3 regions of the Streptomyces sp. URMC 124 genome follow, and region 2 is predicted to be linked to each of the others. Evidence: riboswitches for the same ligand, from Rfam matches in the RefSeq annotation. Region 2 holds a riboswitch; each other region holds the start of a gene.

Region 1 (6,677 bases), on a different contig from region 2:
CGGTCGTCAGCGGCCAGGACGCCCAGGGCAACCCCATCCGCGTCCAGGGCACCGGCTACTTCGCCCGCTGCCTGCAGCACGAGACCGACCACCTCTACGGCCGGCTCTACATCGACCGCCTCTCCAAGCGCGACCGCAAGGACGCCCTGAAGCAGATGGCAGAGGGCACCCCGCGCTACCCGGTCGTCGCCAACGACTGACCGCGCGCACGACGGCGCACACGCCTGTGGCGGGCGCCCCCACCCGGGGGTCGCCCGCCACACGCGTTCCACGAGCCGCTGCCGGCCGCCGGCTACGAGCCGTCCGGGAACTCCGAGGCCTCGAAGACCCGGCGCACCTCGACCTCGCCCTCCCGGAAGGGGATGCGGCGGGCCCACTCCAGGGCCTCGTCCATGGAGTCGGCCTTGATCACCCAGAATCCGGCGACCAGCCCCTGCGCGTCGCCCGCGAACGGTCCCTCCGTCACGACGGGCGGACCGTCCGAATACGTCACCCGCGCCCCCTCGGAGGTGGGGTGCAGCCCCTCGCCCGCGAGCATCAGCCCGGCCGCGGCCAGCCGATCGTTGTACGCCCCCATCTCGGCGAGCATCTCCTTGGTCGGCATCACCCCGGCCTCGGACTCGTCGCTCGCCTTGACGATCATCATGAAACGCGGCATCGCGTGCCTCCCGTCGTGTCCGGATCCGCACTTGGATTCCCGGACGGGAGACACGCGATGCAGGGTGCGAGGGGAATTAAGCCGCCCGGCTCAGAACTCCTCGTCGAAGCCGACCGAGCCCTCGACCGCCATCTGGTACGCGGAGGCGCGGCGCTCGAAGAAGTTGGTGAGCTCCTGGACGTTCTGCAGCTCCATGAAGGAGAACGGGTTCTCCGAGCCGAAGACCGGGGCGAAGCCCAGGCGCTGCAGGCGCTGGTCGGCGACGCACTGGAGGTACTCGCGCATGGACTCGGTGTTCATGCCCGGCAGGCCCTCGCCGCACAGGTCGCGGCCGAACTGCAGCTCGGCCTCGACGGCCTCCTTCAGCATGTCGGTGACCTGCTGCTGGAGCTCGTCGTCGAAGAGCTCGGGCTCCTCCTGGCGGACGGTGTCCACGACCTCGAACGCGAAGTTCATGTGCATGGTCTCGTCGCGGAAGACCCAGTTGGTGCCGGTCGCCAGGCCGTGCAGCAGGCCGCGGCTGCGGAACCAGTACACGTAGGCGAAGGCGCCGTAGAAGAACAGGCCCTCGATGCAGGCCGCGAAGCAGATCAGGTTGAGCAGGAAGCGGCGGCGGTCGGCCTTCGTCTCCAGGCGGTCGATCTTCTCGACCTCGTTGATCCACTTGAAGCAGAACTGCGCCTTGTCGCGGATGGAGGGGATGTTCTCCACGGCCGCGAACGCCGCCGCGCGCTCGTCCGGGTCGGGCAGGTAGGTGTCGAGCAGCGTCAGATAGAACTGGACGTGCACGGCCTCCTCGAAGAGCTGCCGCGAAAGGTACAGCCGCGCCTCGGGGGAGTTGATGTGCTTGTACAGCGTCAGCACAAGGTTGTTCGCCACGATCGAGTCGCCGGTCGCGAAGAACGCGACGAGGCGGCCGATCATGTGCTGCTCGCCCGGGGAGAGCTTGGCGAGGTCGGCGACGTCCGAGTGGAGGTCGACCTCCTCGACGGTCCAGGTGTTCTTGATCGCGTCGCGGTAGCGGTCGTAGAAGTCCGGGTACCGCATCGGACGCAGGGTCAGCTCGAAGCCGGGGTCGAGCAGGTTCTTCTGTTCAGCGGCGGACATTACTGGCAGGCCTCGCAGGACTCGGGGTTCTCAAGGGAGCAGGCGATGGCGTCCGCGTCGGGCGCGGCCTGCTGCACGGGGATGGTGGCGGGGGCCGCGGCACCGCCGGAGGCGGCGCGGGCGATGCGGGTCGCCGGGCGCGAGCGCAGGTAGTACGTCGTCTTGATGCCCTGCTTCCAGGCGTACGCGTACATCGAGCTGAGCTTGCCGATGGTGGGCGAGGCCATGAAGAGGTTCAGCGACTGGCTCTGGTCCAGGTACGGCGTACGGGCCGCGGCCATGTCGATCAGGGCGCGCTGCGGGATCTCCCAGGCGGTGCGGTAGAGGTCGCGCACCTCCTGCGGGATCCACTTCATGTCCTGGATCGAGCCGTTGGCCTCGGTCATCGCCTCGCGGGTGGCGCGGTCCCACACGCCGAGCTTCTTGAGGTCCTCCACCAGGTAGGTGTTGACCTGGAGGAACTCACCCGAGAGCGTCTCGCGCTTGAAGAGGTTGGAGACCTGCGGCTCGATGCACTCGTAGACGCCCGCGATGGAGGCGATGGTCGCCGTCGGGGCGATGGCGAGCAGCAGCGAGTTGCGCATGCCGACCTCGGCGATGCGGGCGCGCAGCGCCTCCCAGCGGTCCTCCCAGGCGGCCACGGCGTTGGGGTAGTGGTCCGGGTGGAGCACGCCGCGGGCGGTGCGGGTCGCGGACCAGGCCGGGTGCGGGCCGTGCCGCTCGGCGAGGTCGGCAGAGGCCTCGTAGGCCGCCAGCATGATCCGCTCGGAGATCTTGGTGGACAGCGCCTTCGCCTCGGCCGAGTCGAAGGCCATGCGCAGGCGGAAGAAGACGTCCTGCAGACCCATCAGGCCCAGGCCCACCGGGCGCCAGCGGCTGTTGGAGTTCCCGGCCTGCTCGGTCGGGTAGAAGTTGATGTCCACGACGCGGTCGAGGAAGGTGACGGCCGTGCGGACCGTGCGGTCCAGCTTCTCCCAGTCCATCTCGCCCTCGGCACCGAGGTGCTGCGCGAGGTTGACCGAGCCCAGGTTGCAGACCGCGGTCTCGCCGTCGTTCGTGACCTCGAGGATCTCCGTGCAGAGGTTCGAGGAGTGGACGACCGCGCCCTTCTCGGCCGTCTGGTTGGCGGTGCGGTTGGCGGCGTCCTTGAACGTCATCCAGCCGTTGCCGGTCTGCGCGAGGGTGCGCATCATGCGGGCGTAGAGCACGCGGGCCGGGATCTGCTTGACGGCCTTGCCCTCGGCCTCGTACTTGCGGTACGCGGCGTCGAACTCGTCGCCGTAGAGGTCGACCAGATCGGGCGTGTCGGCCGGGGAGAACAGCGACCACTCGGCGTCGGCCTCGACGCGGCGCATGAACTCGTCCGGGATCCAGTGCGCGATGTTGAGGTTGTGGGTGCGGCGGGCCTCCTCACCGGTGTTGTCGCGGAGCTCCAGGAACTCCTCGATGTCGGCGTGCCAGGTCTCCAGGTAGACGCAGGCCGCGCCCTTGCGGCGGCCGCCCTGGTTGACGGCGGCGACGGAGGCGTCGAGGGTGCGCAGGAACGGCACGATGCCGTTGGAGTGGCCGTTGGTGCCGCGGATCAGCGAGCCGCGCGAGCGGATGCGGCTGTACGACAGGCCGATGCCGCCGGCGTGCTTCGACAGGCGCGCCACCTGGTGGTAGCGGTCGTAGATCGAGTCCAGCTCGTCCAGCGGGGAGTCCAGCAGGTAGCAGGACGACATCTGCGGGTGGCGGGTGCCGGAGTTGAACAGCGTCGGGGAGGACGGCAGGTACGACAGGCTGCTCGTCAGGCCGTAGAGCTCGGCGACGTCGGCGACGGCGCGCTCGGAGTGGTCCTCGGCCAGGCCGCAGGCCACGCGCAGCAGGAAGTGCTGCGGGGTCTCGATCACGTTGCGGGTGATCGGGTGGCGCAGCAGGTAGCGGCTGTGCAGGGTGCGCAGGCCGAAGTAGCCGAAGCGGTCGTCGGCGCCGTCGGCGAGGGCCTTCTCGACCAGCTCGTCCAGGCGCGCGGCGTGACCGGCCACGAACGCGGCGGTGTCGTCCGCGATCAGGCCCTCGCGGTGGCCGACGGCGACCGAGGCGGAGAAGGACGTGGCGCCCTGGCCGGCGGCCTCCTCGGCGATCGCGCGGGTGAGCAGCCGGGCGGCGAGCTTGGAGTACTCGGGCTCCTCGGCGATCAGCCCGGCGGCGGCCTCGGTGGCGAGGGAGCGCAGCTCGGCCTCGTCCGAGTTCGCGCTCCGGCCCCGCAGTGCGGCGGCGGCGACCTTGCCCGGGTCGGTGGCGGGAAGGTCGGCGGTGAGGTCGGTCAGGGTGCGCAGCAGCGCGGTCCCGGGGCCGCCGGTCGCTTCCGCAGTCGCTGAGACCGGATCGGCGGGCGCGATGGTCACTGAGGCTCTCCCTCGCTCGGCTGGGTGGGGGCCGGCGGGAGGGCTCGACGGTCGCGCACGGGCACGCCTGATGGACCAGGGCATGCCTCGTAGGCGTCCGCCGGCCCAACCCGCGAGGCCCGGACGAATTCAACGCCCATAGCCGAGCCCAGGGCAGGCTCGGTGGAGGGCGGCTGCCGGCAGGTACTCGGACTCCTGCATGCGCGGCTTAACGGCATACATGCACCGTTGCGGGACAGTTCCGGATTTCCACCGGATTCCCCTGCGACGACAGCGAGGACGAGCATACATCTAGTGCCGCCCCCCGTACGCGCCCCCACATGTTGTGTCGCGCGGTAAGCGCATGGGTCGGAATGTGTTATCAGGCCCCGGTGTTGAGGGTGGGTCCGCAGGTCGGAGGGGTGCCGGGCGAGGGGCACGGCGAAGGGGCGTCACGCGCCCTCCAGAGGGGCGTGACGGCCCGGTCGGCTCCGCGGGGCGAGGGCCCCGCCGAGGGTCGCTCTAGTGGCCTCCAGGGGCCCCTGCGGTGGCCGGCGGGAGCTCGGCCTGCACCCCCGGGTCGCCGGCGTCCGCCGTGTAGTCCGCGGCGGCGGTCTCGTCCTTGCCGTCCGGCGCGCCGAGCGCCTTCAGGACGAAGGTCAGGACGATGACGACGATCACATTGAGCACGAAGGCCGTGAGCCCGATATAACCCTTTTCCCCGATAAGGGGGATGAGGTTGGTATTGCCGAAATGATCCTGCGTGGCGCTCGGCGTGTCGTACGCCTTCCAGGTGCCGTAGACCATGCCCGCGGCCCAGCCGGCCAGCAGGGCCCAGCGGTGGAACCAGCGGGTGAAGAGGCCGCCCACGAGAGCGGGGACCGTCTGCAGGATCCAGATGCCACCGAGCAGCTGGAAGTTGATGGCGACGGTCTTGTCCATGGTGAGGACGAAGACGAGCGCGCCGACCTTCACCAGCAGCGACGCGAGCTTGGAGACCTTCGCCTCGTGCCCGGGCGAGGCGTCCGGCCGGATGAAGTCCTTGTAGATGTTGCGGGTGAAAAGGTTCGCCGCTGCGATCGACATGATCGCGGCCGGGACCAGGGCACCGATGCCGATGGCCGCGAAGGTCACGCCCGTGAACCAGTCCGGGAACATGTCCTCGAACAGCTGGGGGATCGCGAGCTGCCCGTTCTTCACCTTGATCCCGGCGGCGATGGCCATGAAGCCGAGCATCGCCAGCAGGCCCAGCATCAGGGAGTACAGCGGCAGGATCGTCGTATTGCGGCGGATGACGTTGCGGCCTTTGCTGGAGAGAACCGCAGTCACCGAGTGGGGGTAGAGGAAGAGCGCCATCGCGGAGCCGAGCGCGAGCGTGGCGTACGCCCACTGCGCGTCGGGCCCGCTCACCAGGGCGCCGCGCGGCTTGCCGGTCTCCGGGTTCTTCACCGCGAACGCTTCGCCCGCCTTGCTGAAGATGTGGTCGAAACCACCCAGCTTGATCGGGATGTAGATGATCGCCACGATGATCACGATGTAGATCAGCGCGTCCTTGACGAAGGCGATCAGCGCGGGCGCCCGCAGCCCGGAGGAGTAGGTGTAGGCCGCGAGCACGCCGAAGGCGATGAGCAGCGGCAGGTCCTTCATGAACCAGTTCGACCCGCCGCCCACGCCCAGCACGTCCAGGACCGCCTGTATGCCCACCAGCTGCAGCGCGATGTACGGCATCGTCGCGAGGATGCCGGTGAGCGCGAGGGCGAGCGACAGGCCCTTCGAGCCGAAGCGGCCGCGGACGAAGTCCGACGACGTCACGTAGCCGTGCTTGTGGGAGACCGACCACAGGCGGGGCAGGAAGGTGAAGACCAGCGGGTAGCACAGGATCGTGTACGGCACCGCGAAGAAGCCGGCCGCACCGCCCGCGTAGATCGCCGCCGGGACGGCCACGAACGTGTACGCGGTGTAGAGGTCACCGCCGAGCAGGAACCAGGTGACCCAGGTGCCGAACGAGCGGCCGCCCAGCCCCCACTCGTCGAGGTTGTCCGCATTCTCGGCCCGCCGCCACTTCGAGGCCATGAAGCCCATGACCGTCACGGCGAGGAAGAAGAAGATGAAGACGGCGAGGGCCACGCCGTTGACGCCGTCCTTCACCGCCGCTCACCCGCCTTGCGGGCCCGCTCCTGGCGCCGCACGAGCACGTAGGCGACGGCGGTGAGCAGGGTCGATATCGGCACCCACAGCATCTGGTACCAGTAGAAGAGGGGGATGCCGATGAAAGCGGGCCCGGTCCGGGCGTAGGAGTCCACCCACAGCATCGCGACGAACGGGACGGCGAGGCACAGCCCCGCCACGGCGAGGGGCGCGGTGACGACCGCCCTCCTGCCGCCCTCCGGTGGTTCCGTCATGGTGGTGACTCCCCCCTGTGTGATCACTGCGTGATGCGCAGGAAATCTAGGTGAGGGCCCCGCCGACCGTCACCCCCTGTCCGCATATCGGTATGACAACGTCATCAGCGCTGTTGAAAAGACGTTCCGTTTATGGTGAGT
Region 2 (6,677 bases):
TTGAGGGCGTTGACGGTCATGCGCCGTTCGGGCGGTCCGGTGATCTCCACCCGGCGGTCGGTCAGGCCCGGCGCGGGCGGTGCGACGCGCCAGACGGGGTCGGTGCGCACGGCGGAGGTGACGAGGGGGAAGTCGAGGGCGGCACCGGAGGCGAGGAGCAGGGCGCGGCGGCGGCGCTCCCTGAGCAGTTCGGCGCGCCGGCCGGCGAAGGCCGTGACGAGGCGGCCGGTGAAGTCCAGTGCCTCGGGGGTGAGGATCTCGTCGTGGCGGTCGCCCGGCGGGCCGAGGACCTCGACGCGTGCGGACAGTTCGGTGATGGGCATGCGGGGTCTCCATCGGAGCGGTGGTGGGGTCCGGACGGGAGGCTCGTCCTGCCGGAGGGCCCGTACGACGCGGGGCCCGGCCGCCCCTAGTGGAACTGCTCCGCCTCGGTGGAGCCGGCGAGCGCGGTGGTGGAGGAGGCGGGGTTGACGGCGGTCGAGACCAGGTCGAAATAGCCGGTGCCGACCTCGCGCTGGTGCTTGACGGCGGTGAAGCCGTCGGCCTGGGCCGCGAACTCCCGCTCCTGCAGGTCGACGTAGGCGGTCATGCCGTGCTCGGCGTAGCCGCGGGCGAGGTCGAACATGCCGTGGTTGAGGGAGTGGAAGCCGGCCAGGGTGATGAACTGGAAGCGGTAGCCCATGGCACCGAGTTCGCGCTGGAACTTGGCGATCCGGTCGTCGTCCAGCGCAGCCTTCCAGTTGAACGAGGGCGAGCAGTTGTAGGCCAGCATCTTGCCGGGGTGGCGGGCGTGGAGGGCCTCGGCGAACTCGCGGGCCTGGGCCAGGTCCGGGGTGCCGGTCTCGACCCAGATGAGGTCGGCGTGGGGGGCGTAGGCCAGGCCGCGGGCGATGACCGGCGCCATGCCGTTCTCGACCCGGTAGAAGCCCTCGGCCGTGCGCTCGCCGGTGCAGAACCGCGCGTCGGTCTCGTCGACGTCGCTGGTGAGGAGGGTGGCGGCGAGGGCGTCGGTGCGGGCCACGATCAGGGTGGGCACGTCGGCGATGTCGGCGGCGAGACGGGCGGCGTTGAGGGTGCGGATGTGCTGGGCGGTGGGGACGAGGACCTTGCCGCCGAGGTGGCCGCACTTCTTCTCGGAGGCGAGCTGGTCCTCGTAGTGGATGCCGGCGGCACCGGCCGCGATCATCGCCTTGGTGAGCTCGAAGGCGTTGAGGGGGCCGCCGAAGCCGGCCTCGGCGTCGGCGACGATCGGTGCGAGCCAGTCGACGGCCGTGTCGGTGCCTTCGGCGGTCGCTATCTGGCCGGCGCGCAGCAGGGCGTTGTTGATGCGCCGCACGACCTGCGGCACGGAGTTGGCGGGGTAGAGGCTCTGGTCGGGGTAGGTGTGCCCGGCCAGGTTGGCGTCGGCGGCGACCTGCCAGCCGGAGAGGTAGATCGCCTGCAGCCCTGCCCGCACCATCTGCACGGCCTGGCCGCCGGTGAGGGCGCCGAGCGCGTGGATGTAGTCGCGTTCGTGCAGCTGCCGCCACAGGCGCTCGGCGCCGCGGCGGGCCAGGGTGTGCTCTTCGCGGACGCTGCCGGACAGCCGGAGGACGTCCTCCGCGGTGTAGGTGCGTTCGATGCCCTTCCAGCGGGGGTCGGTCGCCCACCGCTCCGCCAGTGCTTCCGCCGCCGTCGTCCGTGCCTGGGTCATGGTCGTCTCCCGTCGGTGCTGGGTTCTGTGAATCCTGCGAAGGGAAGCCGCTCTCCCTGTGTTGTCGTGGCCCGCCGTGCCGCGACCGGGTACGCAAAGGCTCTGTCGGTCCCGGGTTCTGCGTGACCCCGGCCTGATTCCGGCTGGTTCCGCCGGGCCGCACTACGACTCTGGCAGTGGCACTGCGTGCCATCAAGCCTGGCCCTCTGTCAAGTGTTGCGAATCTTCCCCGCACGTTTCGCCAAGTCTGCGAAGGTTCAATTCCCCATCCGAACGCGGACAGGAGTCGACGGTGAGCAAGACCTATGCGGGTGCCCGGCTGCGGAGGCTGCGCGAGGAGCGGCGGCTGAGCCAGGCCGAGTTCGCCCGCGTGCTGGGGATATCCCCGAGCTACCTGAACCAGATGGAGCACGACTCCCGTCCGCTGACCGTCCCCGTCCTGCTGCGGCTGACCGAGGCGTTCGGCGTCGACCCCGCCTTCTTCTCCGACGCCGGCACCACGCGGGTCCTCGCCGACCTGCGGGAAGCGCTCGCCGACGACCTCTCCGCCGCCCGCGTCTCGCCGTCGGAGCTGTCCGAGCTCGCCTCGCGCCTGCCCGCGGTCGCAGCCGTCCTGCTCGACCTCGGCCGCCGCAACCAGGCCCTGACCGAGCGCCTGGCGGAGGCCGCCGACGGCCGGGGCGGCAGCGGCGGCGCGGGCCCGGCCGCGCCCCGCTCTCCCCACGAGGAGGTCCGGGAGTTCTTCTACCGCCGCCAGAACTACCTCCACGACCTCGACACCGCGGCGGAGGAACTGGCCGCCGGCATGGGCGTCCGCCCCGGCGGAGTGCTCCCGGCCCTGGCCGGGCGCCTCGCGCAGCACCACGCCGTCCGGCTGGCCACGGACTCCGGCCGCCTCCACCACTACGATCCCGCGCGCCGGACCCTGCACCTCTCCGGCCGGCTCCGCCCCGGTCAGCGGGCCTTCCGCATGGCCACGCAACTGGCGCTGCTCGAATTCGCCGGGGAGCTGTCCGCGCTCGCCTCCGAGGACTACGAAGAGGGCTCGGCCGCGTGGTCGCTCGCGCGCATCGGCATCGCCAACTACGTGGCCGCAGCGCTGGTCCTGCCGTACGCCGCCTTCCACGCGACGGCGGAGGAGCTGCGTTACGACATCGAGCGGCTCACCGACCACTTCGGCGTCGGCTACGAGACGGTCTGCCACCGGCTCAGCACGCTCCAGCGGCCGCGGCTGCGGGGCGTGCCCTTCTCGTTCGTCCGCGTGGACCGCGCGGGCAACATGTCCAAGCGCCAGTCGGCGACCGGCTTCCACTTCTCGCGGGCGGGTGGCACGTGCCCGCTGTGGAACGTCTACGAGGCCTTCGCCGCCCCCGGGCGCATCCACGTCCAGATCGCCGCCATGCCCGACGGGCAGCGCTACCTGTGGACCGCCCGCACCGTCACCCGTCAGCGCGGGGGGTGGGGCGAGCCCGGCAAGACGTTCGCCATCGGGCTCGGCTGCGAGATCCGGCACGCCGCCCGGCTCGTCTACTCCGACGGGCTCGACCTCGGCAACGCCTCCGCGGCCACGCCCATCGGCATGGGCTGCCGCATCTGCGAACGCCTCGACTGCCCGCAGCGGGCCGTGCCGCCGCTCGGCCGCACCCTCGCGATCGACGAGAACAGCAGCACGTTCGTGCCGTATCCGGTGGCAGAGGACGGGGCCCGGTGAGAAGGGGGCCGGTGAGAAGGCGCCGCAAAAACCGGGGTGGACTTACTAGGACGTCCAACTATATGTTCGTGACCAAGGCCCGCGGTGCAGGGAAGCCGGTGCGATTCCGGCACGGTCCCGCCACTGTGACCGGGGAGTGTGCCGTCGACAGCACGCCACTGACGCGATGTTCCATGCGTCGGGAAGGCTGGCGGCGCGCGGTGATCCGGGAGTCAGGATACCGGCCGCGGGGTGTTCCGTGTTGTCCACGAGGATGGAGCAGACACGCATGGCACCGGTCCGTGTTCACGACCACGACCCTGGTGATCCGGCGGAGCGCGCGCACCCGAGCGCGCACGCGTAGCTCCTCCCGGAGCCGCGTGGCCCCAGGAGCCCCCATGCCCATCCCCGGATCTCACCTGACCTGACGAGAGCAGGCTTCCATGGTCCGTGAACTGACACATTTCATCGGCGGTAAGCACACGCCCGGAACGTCGGGGCTCTTCACCGACGTGTACGACCCCAACACCGGTGCCGTACAGGCCCGGGTGCCCCTGGCCGGGCACGAGGAGACCACCGCCGCGATCGCCGGTGCGGCGGCCGCCCAGCCGGAGTGGGGCGAGTGGAACCCGCAGCGCCGCGCCCGCGTCCTGCTGCGGTTCCTGCAGCTGGTCGACGGCGAACGGGAGGCGCTGGCCCGCCTGCTGTCGGCCGAGCACGGCAAGACGATCGCCGACGCCCACGGCGACCTCCAGCGCGGCCTGGAGGTCGTCGAGTTCGCCGCCGGCATCCCGCACCTGCTCAAGGGCGAGTTCACGGACAACGCCGGTACGGGCATCGACGTCCACTCGCTGCGCAGCCCCCTCGGCGTCACCGCCGGCATCACCCCCTTCAACTTCCCCGCGATGATCCCGCTGTGGAAGGCCGCACCCGCCCTCGCGTGCGGGAACGCGTTCGTCCTCAAGCCCTCCGAGCGCGACCCGTCCGTACCTCTGCGGCTCGCGGAGCTCTTCCTGGAGGCGGGGCTGCCGCCGGGCGTCTTCAACGTGGTCAACGGCGGCAAGGAGGCCGTCGAAACCCTGCTGGAGGACCCCAGGGTGCAGGCTGTCGGCTTCGTCGGCTCCACGCCGATCGCCGCGCACATCTACGCCACCGCCGCGGCCCGCGGCAAGCGCGCCCAGTGCTTCGGCGGCGCCAAGAACCACATGATCGTGATGCCGGACGCCGACCTCGACCAGGTGGCCGACGCCCTGATCGGCGCGGGGTACGGGTCGGCGGGCGAGCGCTGCATGGCGATCTCCGTCGCCGTCCCCGTCGGCGAGGAGACCGCGGACGCCCTGGTCGCCAAGCTCAAGGAGCGCATCGGCGCGCTGCGCATCGGCCGCTCCGACGACCCGGACGCCGACTTCGGCCCGCTGGTGAGCCGGGAGGCCCTCGACCGCATGCGCCGCTACGTGGACATCGGCACCACGGAGGGCGCCGAACTGGTCGTGGACGGCCGCGGTTTCGTCCTGCCCGGCCACGAGAACGGCTTCTTCGCCGGAGCGACCCTCTTCGACCGCGTCTCGACGAGCATGCGCGTCTACCGGGAGGAGATCTTCGGCCCGGTGCTCTGCATCGTCCGCGCCGCGAACTACGAGGAGGCCCTGCGGCTGCCCAGCGAGCACCCCTACGGAAACGGCGTGGCGATCTTCACCCGGGACGGGGACACCGCGCGGGACTTCACCCGCCGGGTGAACACCGGCATGGTCGGCGTCAACGTGCCCATCCCCGTACCGGTGGCGTACCACACCTTCGGCGGCTGGAAGCGCTCCGGCTTCGGCGACCTCAACCAGCACGGCCCGGACGCGATCCGCTTCTACACCCGTACGAAAACCGTCACCTCGCGCTGGCCCTCCGGGGTCAAGGAGGGCGCGAGCTTCACCCTTCCCACGATGCGGTGATGACGGCGGTGACGACGGTGACAACGACCACGACCAGGAACATGACCGGCACCATGCTCTCCGAGGAGCAGCTGGCGATCGCCGAGACGACGCTGGACTTCGCCGAGGAACACCTCGCCCCGCACGCCGTCGCCTGGGACCAGGGCAAGCACTTCCCGGTCGACGTCCTGCGCAAGGGCGCGGACCTCGGGCTCGGCGGCGTCTACGTCCGCGAGTCCTCCGGAGGCTCCGGCCTGACCCGCTCCGACGGCGTCGTGATCTTCGAGACGCTGGCCACCGGCTGCCCGTCCATCGCCGGCTACCTCTCCATCCACAACATGGTCGCCTGGATGATCGACCGCTACGGCGACGAGGCCCAGCGTGCCCGCCTGCTCCCGGCCCTGTGCTCCATGGACTTCCTGGGCAGCTACTGCCTGACCGAACCGGGCGCCGGGTCCGACGCGGCCGCGCTGCGCACGCGCGCCGAGCGCGACGGCGACCACTACGTCCTCACGGGCGTCAAGCAGTTCATCTCCGGCGCGGGCACCTCGCACGTCTACATCGTGATGGCCCGCACCGGCGAGCCGGGCCCCCGGGGCGTCACGGCCTTCGTCGTCGAACGCGACGACCCCGGGCTGTCCTTCGGCCCCGACGAGAAGAAGATGGGCTGGAACGCCCAGCCCACCCGCCAGGTCGTCCTCGACGGCGTGCGCGTCCCGGCCGGCCGCCGGCTCGGCGCCGAGGGCGACGGCTTCCGCATCGCCATGCACGGACTCAACGGCGGCCGCCTCGGCATCGCCGCCTGCTCCCTCGGCGGGGCGCAGAGCGCGCTCCACCGCAGCCTGGCCTACCTCGCGGACCGCGAGGCGTTCGGAGCGCCGCTGCTCCACGCGCAGGCCCTGCAGTTCGAGCTCGCCGACATGGCGACCGAGCTGGCGGCCGCCAGAGCGCTCGTCCGCCAGGCGGCGGAGGCCCTGGACCAACGGCTCCCGCAGGCTGCGCAGCTGTGCGCGATGGCCAAGCGGTTCGCCACCGACACCGGCTTCGCAGTGGCCGACAAGGCCCTCCAGTTGCACGGCGGCTACGGCTACCTCAGCGAATACGGCATCGAGAAGATCGTCCGCGATCTCAGGGTGCACCGGATCCTGGAAGGAACGAACGAGATCATGCGCCTCATCGTGGCCCGCGGACTGACGGGCGCCGTCCGATGACGCCGGACCGCACCGGCTCCGCCACCTCCGCCGACTCCACCGACTCGACCGACTCCACCGACCGCACCCTGCTGCGGACCGACGACGTGCTGCGGACGGACGACGTCCTGCTGCACACCGAAGGATGCGCGGCCTACATCACCCTCAACCGCCCCGAGGCC
Region 3 (6,677 bases), on a different contig from region 2:
ACCGTGCCAGTGCGTGCCCCACACGGCGCCCACGCGGCAGCCGTCCAGGAACGGCTCGTCGCCACCCCGCACGTCGGCCACGCCGTGGTGGATCTCGTAGCCCTCGACGGGCTCGCCCAGGGCCGTGCCCACGGGGCGGGCCAGGGTCTTCTCCACGGCGAAGCGGATGCGCACGGGCAGCAGGCCGAGGCCCTCGACGGTCCCCGCCCGCGACTCCACCTCGTCCTCGATGCGCTCGCCCAGCACCTGGAAGCCGCCGCAGATGCCCAGGACGGGGCGGCCCTCCGCGGCACGCCGCACCAGGGCGTCCGCGAGCCCGCGCTCGCGCAGCCAGGCCAGCGCCCGCACCGTGCCGCGCGTCCCCGGCACGACCACCAGGTCGGCGTCGGCGAGCTCCTCCGCGCGGTCGACGAAGCGCACCACGACGCCCGGCTCGGCCGCCAGCGCGTCCACGTCCGTGAAGTTGGACATCAGCGGCACCGCGCACACCGCGACCCGCAGCACGTCCGCGCCGTGCGGCGGAGCCACCACCGACTCCCGTACGGCGCCGCGCAGCGAGACGCGCAGCCCGTCCTCCTCGTCGATGCCCAGGCCGTGCGCGAACGGCAGGACGCCCAGCGTCGGACGGCCCGTCAGGTCGCGCAGCATGTCCAGGCCGGGCTCCAGCAGCGTCACGTCGCCACGGAACTTGTTGACGACGTAACCCGCTATCAGCTCCTGGTCCTCGGGCGAGAGCAGGGCGGTCGTGCCGAAGAACGACGCGAAGACGCCGCCGCGGTCGATGTCGCCGACCACGACCACGGGCAGCCGGGCCGCCCGGGCGATGCCCATGTTGACGATGTCGCTGCGCCGCAGGTTGATCTCGGCCGGGCTGCCGGCGCCCTCGCAGATCACCGCGTCGTGCGTGCGCCGCAGCTCCTCCAGGCACTCCGTCACCGTGCCGAACAGCTGCTCCTGGCGGCCCGCGTGGTAGCCGCGCGCGCTGAGCTCGCCCACCGGCTTGCCCATCAGCACGACCTGGCTGCTGCGGTCGCCGCCGGGCTTGAGCAGCACCGGGTTCATGAGGGCGCTCGGCTCCACGCGGGCCGCGGCCGCCTGCATGGCCTGTGCCCGGCCTATCTCCGCGCCCTCGCGCGTCACGAAGGAGTTGAGCGACATGTTCTGCGCCTTGAACGGCGCGACCTTGACGCCCTTGCGGGCCAGCCAGCGGCAGATGCCGGCCGTCACCACGCTCTTGCCCGCGTCCGAGGTGGTGCCGGCCACCAGCAGGCCCCCGCCCAGCGGGCCCCGCGGCCCGCTCCTGTCAGCCGTCACCGGCTCCTCCTCCGTGCGTACCGTGCGAAGCTTCCGACAGAGAGCCTGCCCACGACGGCCGTTCCCAGGGCCAGGAAGGACACCCGGCGCGAGAGGCGTACCGCGCGCTCGATGTCGTCCGTCGCCACCGGGCGGTTCTCCGCGCCCAGCACGGGCCGGTGCTCGACGCGGCCCGCGTACGCCAGGGTGCCGCCGAGCCGCACGCCGAGCGCTCCCGCGAACGCCGCCTCGACGGGGCCCGCGTTGGGGCTGGGGTGGCGGGAGGCGTCCCGCCGGGCCACCCGCCAGGCGCCGCGCGGATCCGGGCCCGCGAGGACGGCGAGGGCCGCGGTCAGGCGGGCGCCGGGCCAGCCGGCGACGTCGTCGAGACGGGCCGAGGCCCAGCCGAAACGGCGGTAGCGGGGGGACTTGTGGCCCACCATCGCATCGAGCGTGTTCACCGCCCGGAAGCCGACGAGCCCCGGCACGCCCCCCAGGGCGCCCCACACCAGCGCGCCGACGACGGCGTCGGAGGTGTTCTCGGCCACGGACTCCACGACGGCGCGGGCGATCTGCTGCCCGTCCAGGGCCTGCGGGTCGCGCCCGCACAGGTGCGGCAGTCGCTCCCGGGCGACGTCGACGTCACCGGCGGCGAGCGCGCCGCCGATGGCGCGGGCCTCGCGGCCCAGGGAGGTGCCGCCCAGCACGGCCCAGGTCGCGACGGCGGTCAGGGCGATGTCGGCGGGGCGGGAAGCGCGCGCGGCGCGGGCCAGCAGGGCGGCACCGGCGGCGGCGCCGCCCGCGCACAGCAGGGCGTGCGCGGCACCGTGGCCGCGGTGGTCGCGCCACAGGCGCTGCTCCACGGCCTGCGCGGCACGGCCGAACGCCGCCACGGGGTGGCCGCGGCGGGGGTCGCCCAGGACGCGGTCACCGAGGAAGCCGAGGGCGGCGCCGCACGCGAAACCGATGGGATCGGCACGCATCGGCTCAGACCGCCGTCACGCCTCGGTGGGGAGAGGGGAGTGTGCGGGGCGTTCGGTGGCGGGCGCCGGGCATGACGATGTGTCCTCACTCAGGGTCCGCGCCCTGGCTCGACGTGACCGGCGACCAGAGTCTCCTGGCTCCCGGATCTACGCCGCCCCGGCCTTCCGGCTCGCCGCCGTGGCATCGCGTGGGGGAGACGCTCCCCGGTGACAGTGGCGGGACCGCGCCGGATTCACACCGGCTTCCTCTGCTGTCGCCGTTTGGCTCCGGAAGTCCACCATGCGCCGCGTGCGCCGTCAACTCACTTCTGACCTGGGACGAGTCGCGGACGCCCGGGCCGCAGCGGCGCACCGAACGCCGACCGGCCGGGACCCCCTGAGGGATCCCGGCCGGTCGGAGCGGAGCGGGTGAGGGTTACGCCACGATCAAGTAGATGCCGTAGCCCACGGCCGCCGCGCACACGGCGAAGCAGGCGTACGCCCCCGAGCGCCGCGCGAGCGTACCCGCGCCCGGGTCCGCCGGGCCCCCCGCACGGGGCGAGGTGCCGACGATGCCGAGGGTGAAGATGCCCACCAGGCCGACCGTCACCACGAGGCTGACGCCGAAGACCTGGCCGAGAGCTGCCCAGTCGATGTGCATGCTGTTTCTTCCTTAAGCCTTGGGAGCCTCAGCCCGCCGCGGCGGCGGGGCCGGCCGGCGGCGGGGCGACGGCCTGCAGGGCGGCGGTGATGACACCGGCCGGCTCGGCGTCGGCGGCGGTGTCGCGCGAGTCCAGGTCGTCGTGGGTGACGGGCTTGCGGCGCGAGGCCAGCCAGATCGCACCGGAGACGGCGAGGCCGAGGACGGCGACGGCCGCGACGCCCCAGTCGCCCTGGTCGGCGAGGAGAGCGGCGCCACCGGCGACCAGGCCCGCGGCGGGCAGGGTCAGGCCCCAGGCCATCACCATGCGGCCGGCGGTCGACCAGCGCACGACGCCGCCCTTGCGGCCGAGGCCGGCGCCCATGATCGAGCCGGAGCAGACCTGGGTGGTGGAGAGGGCGAAGCCGATGTGGGAGGAGGCGAGGATCACGGTCGCGGCGCCGGTCTGCGCGGCGAAGCCCTGGGCGGGCTTGATGTCGGTGAGGCCCTTGCCGAGGGTCTGGATGATGCGCCAGCCGCCCAGGTACGTACCGAGCGCGATGGCCAGGCCCGCGGAGACGATGACCCACATGGGCGGGTCGGCGTGCGGGGCGACGACGCCGCCGGCGACGAGCGCGAGGGTGATCACACCCATGGTCTTCTGGGCGTCGTTGGTGCCGTGGGCCAGGGAGACCAGGGCGGCCGAGGCGATCTGCCCGGCGCGGTAGCCCTTGGCGGTCTCCTGCTCGTCGCGGCCGCGCGTGAGCCGGTAGGTGAGCCGGGTCGCGCACCAGGCGGCGATGCCGGCCACGAGCGGCGCGGCGACGGCCGGGATCAGGACCTTCATGACGACCTTGTCGGTGTTGACCGCGTCGAAGCCGACGGCGACGACCGTCGCACCGATCAGACCGCCGAAGAGGGCGTGCGAGGAGCTGGAGGGGAGCCCGGCGAGCCAGGTCAGCAGGTTCCAGACGATGGCGCCCACCAGACCCGCGAAGATCACTTCGGGTCTGATGCCGGCGGTCTCATCGATGATTCCCCCGGAGATGGTCTTGGCCACCTCGACGGACAGGAACGCTCCGACGAGGTTGAGGACCGCCGACATCGCCACCGCGGTCTTGGGCTTGAGGGCGCCGGTGGAGATGGTGGTGGCCATGGCGTTGGCCGTGTCGTGGAAGCCGTTCGTAAAGTCGAACACCAAGGCCGTGACGATCACGATCCCGATGAGAAGCGTGATGTGTTCCATTCACCCAGGCAATCAGCTCGATGGTCAGTACAGCCTGGACCGTAAAGACCCTGGGTGAACGGAAGGTGAACTGGGCCGGGCCGATCAGTGACGCGAACCGGAGGTGGGGGACGGATGGCAGGACGGATCGAGGGACGGACCGAGGGACGGATGGAGCGACGGATGAAGGAGAGCGAAGAGATCCGCCGGGTGTGGGCCGAGGTCGTGGCCACGGCTCGCCGCACCACGGCCGACGGCCTGGTGGTGGGCACCTCGGGAAACGTCTCCGCGCGGGCCGGGGACGCGGTCGTGGTCACCCCGAGCGGCATCCCGTACGACCGGCTGACCGCGCGCGACGTGGTGGCCGTCGACATGGAGGGCCGCCCGCTCCTGGGCGATCTGGCGCCCACCAGCGAGCTGCCCCTGCACCTCGCGGTCTACCGCGCCACCGGCGCCGCCGCGATCGTGCACACCCACGCCGTGCACGCGACGGCCGTCTCCACGCTCGTCGACGAGCTGCCCCTCATCCACTACATGGCCGGCGCGCTCGGCGGCCCGGTGCGGGTGGCGCCCTACGCGCTCTACGGCAGCGACGAGCTGGCCGCGCACGCCCTGGAAGCCCTCGAAGGCCGCACCGGCTGCCTCCTGCGCAACCACGGCACCCTCACGTACGGTGACGGCCTCGACCAGGCCTACGACCGCACCGCGCAGCTGGAGTGGATGTGCCGGGTCTGGCTCACCGCCTCCTCCGTCCCCGGCCGCACCCCGACGCTCCTCACCCCCACCCAGGCGGCCCGGGCCCAGGAAAAGCTCCGCGGCTACGGCCGCCCGTAGGGCCCGAGCCCCTGCGGGCGGGGCTGCGGCCACCCTGGCCGTGACCTCCACCACGCCCGACCCCCGCCGCCACGGCGAGTTCCCACCGCGGCGGTGCCCAGCGGTGCCGTCCCGGCGGCAGGTCCGGCACCGCCCGGGCGGCGCGTCGTGGCGGAGGCGCGACCCTCCGGCCGCGGTCGCGCCCGGCTCTGCGACCGCCGCCCGCCACCACGGCAAGCCCCCCGCCGGCAGGCGCCTCGTGCCCACTGGCCGTCGTCGCCCGTGCCGCCCACACTGGAAGTCATGGGCATACGGACCAGGGCGGCCGTGGCCGCCGTCACAGCGATCGGTGCCGGCGCAGCAGCCCTGGCGGCCGGGCGGTACGCCTCCGACGCCGCACTGCGGGCCGCTCCCGGCCGGCCGCCGCCCGATCAGCCGCGGCTGGCCGTCCACTCCGTCGACGGCGACCGCATCACCCTCACCCGCCACCAGGCCTCGCTGCGCCCGGGCACGTACGGGCTGACCGGCAGCGGCCTGCACGCCGTCGTCGGCTCGGTCCTCCAGGACGTGCCGCACGCCGCCGACGGCGTCGTGCGCCGCCTGGAGCGCGTCACGCGCGGCGTGCCCGAGCCCGGCGACCGGGTGTGGCTGACGCCGCAGCTGCACGCCGGCAACCCCCGCGACGCCCTCGGCCTCGACCACGCCGACGTCGTGGTCCCGGGCGAGCTGGGACCGCTGCCCGCCTGGTTCCTGCCGGCCGCCCGCGACACCTGGGTGATCACCGTGCACGGCCTGTGCGCCACCCGCGAGCACCCCATGGTCGTCATGCCGCTCCTGCACCGGCTGCGGCTGCCGGTCCTCGACGTCGCCTACCGGGGTGATCCCGGAGCTCCCCGGCCACCGGACGGAATCAGCCGTTTCGGGCTCACCGAATGGCATGATCTCGCCGCTGCCGTCCGTTATGCCCTGGCCCAGGGCGCCCGCCGTATCGTCCTCCACGGCTGGTCCACCGGCGCCACCATGGCGCTGCTCGCCGCCGGCGACCCCGCGCTGCGCCCGTACATCAGTGGCCTGGTCATGGATTCGCCCGTCCTCGACTGGTCGGCCGCCCTGCACTCCCTGGCCGCCGCCCGCGGCGTGCCCGCCCCGCTGCTGCCGCTCGCCCTGCACGCCGCCCGTGGCCGGACCGGAATGGCCCCCGACGGGCTCGACAGGGTCCGGGACCCGGCCCGGCTGACCCTGCCCGTCCTCCTCGCCCACGGCCCCGACGACTCCGTCGCACCGTGGCGCACCTCACGCGAACTCGCGGCCGCCCGCCCCGATCTGATCGTCCTGCACACCGTCCGCCGGGCCCCGCACGCCGCGATGTGGAATGCCGCCCCGGGGCGTTACGAGGAGGCCCTGCGGAGGTTCCTCATCCCCTTGATGTGACGCCCTCACAGCCTCCAAGCAGCCCTGATCCAGCGGCAGGAAGTGAATGGTGGACGGCTGGACAATTGATTCCGATTGGGTTTTCGGAGCGGCAGCGGCAAGACTGCTCCTGTGACGTCCCGTACTCCGCGCGACTCCCGGCTCAGACTTGTCCCCCGACAGCCGATCGCCTCTGCCCGCCGGGCCGTGGCGAACCGAGGCTCCCGCCCGGCGCCCCGCCCGCCCGCCGGCACGCCGGCACCGGCGGAGCTGGCCCGGCAGGCGAGAAGCTGCCTGACCGGCGCGGTCCGTGTGGCCCGCTGGGCGGCGGACG

The links. Region 2 has a riboswitch for cobalamin ahead of ACSNOG_RS00540 (CoA-acylating methylmalonate-semialdehyde dehydrogenase). Riboswitches for the same ligand answer to the same signal wherever they lie in the genome.
Region 1: linked by a shared signal. The riboswitch ahead of ACSNOG_RS22245 (ribonucleoside-diphosphate reductase subunit alpha) and the one ahead of ACSNOG_RS00540 (CoA-acylating methylmalonate-semialdehyde dehydrogenase) in region 2 are both predicted to bind cobalamin.
Region 3: linked by a shared signal. The riboswitch ahead of ACSNOG_RS23105 (cobalamin biosynthesis protein) and the one ahead of ACSNOG_RS00540 (CoA-acylating methylmalonate-semialdehyde dehydrogenase) in region 2 are both predicted to bind cobalamin.

What each region holds. Positions count from the first base shown of each region.
Region 1 covers NZ_JBPQTS010000113.1:4,011-10,687, forward strand. The annotation lists gene def (peptide deformylase) at 1-200, shown strand, start outside; gene ACSNOG_RS22235 (YciI family protein) at 293-658, opposite strand; gene ACSNOG_RS22240 (ribonucleotide-diphosphate reductase subunit beta) at 749-1,765, opposite strand; gene ACSNOG_RS22245 (ribonucleoside-diphosphate reductase subunit alpha) at 1,765-4,155, opposite strand; adenosylcobalamin-variant (AdoCbl-variant) riboswitch at 4,329-4,429, opposite strand; gene mctP (monocarboxylate uptake permease MctP) at 4,657-6,282, opposite strand; gene ACSNOG_RS22255 (DUF3311 domain-containing protein) at 6,279-6,536, opposite strand.
Region 2 covers NZ_JBPQTS010000001.1:120,897-127,573, forward strand. The annotation lists gene aceB (malate synthase A) at 1-323, opposite strand, end outside; gene aceA (isocitrate lyase) at 410-1,693, opposite strand; gene ACSNOG_RS00535 (short-chain fatty acyl-CoA regulator family protein) at 1,986-3,404, shown strand; cobalamin riboswitch at 3,470-3,647, shown strand; gene ACSNOG_RS00540 (CoA-acylating methylmalonate-semialdehyde dehydrogenase) at 3,827-5,326, shown strand; gene ACSNOG_RS00545 (acyl-CoA dehydrogenase family protein) at 5,368-6,516, shown strand; gene ACSNOG_RS00550 (enoyl-CoA hydratase/isomerase family protein) at 6,513-6,677, shown strand, end outside.
Region 3 covers NZ_JBPQTS010000120.1:12,260-18,936, reverse strand. The annotation lists gene ACSNOG_RS23110 (cobyric acid synthase) at 1-1,281, opposite strand, end outside; gene ACSNOG_RS23105 (cobalamin biosynthesis protein) at 1,311-2,276, opposite strand; cobalamin riboswitch at 2,405-2,524, opposite strand; gene ACSNOG_RS23100 (hypothetical protein) at 2,692-2,916, opposite strand; gene ACSNOG_RS23095 (anion permease) at 2,945-4,141, opposite strand; gene ACSNOG_RS23090 (class II aldolase/adducin family protein) at 4,304-4,954, shown strand; gene ACSNOG_RS23085 (alpha/beta hydrolase) at 5,237-6,364, shown strand; gene ACSNOG_RS23080 (hypothetical protein) at 6,476-6,677, shown strand, end outside.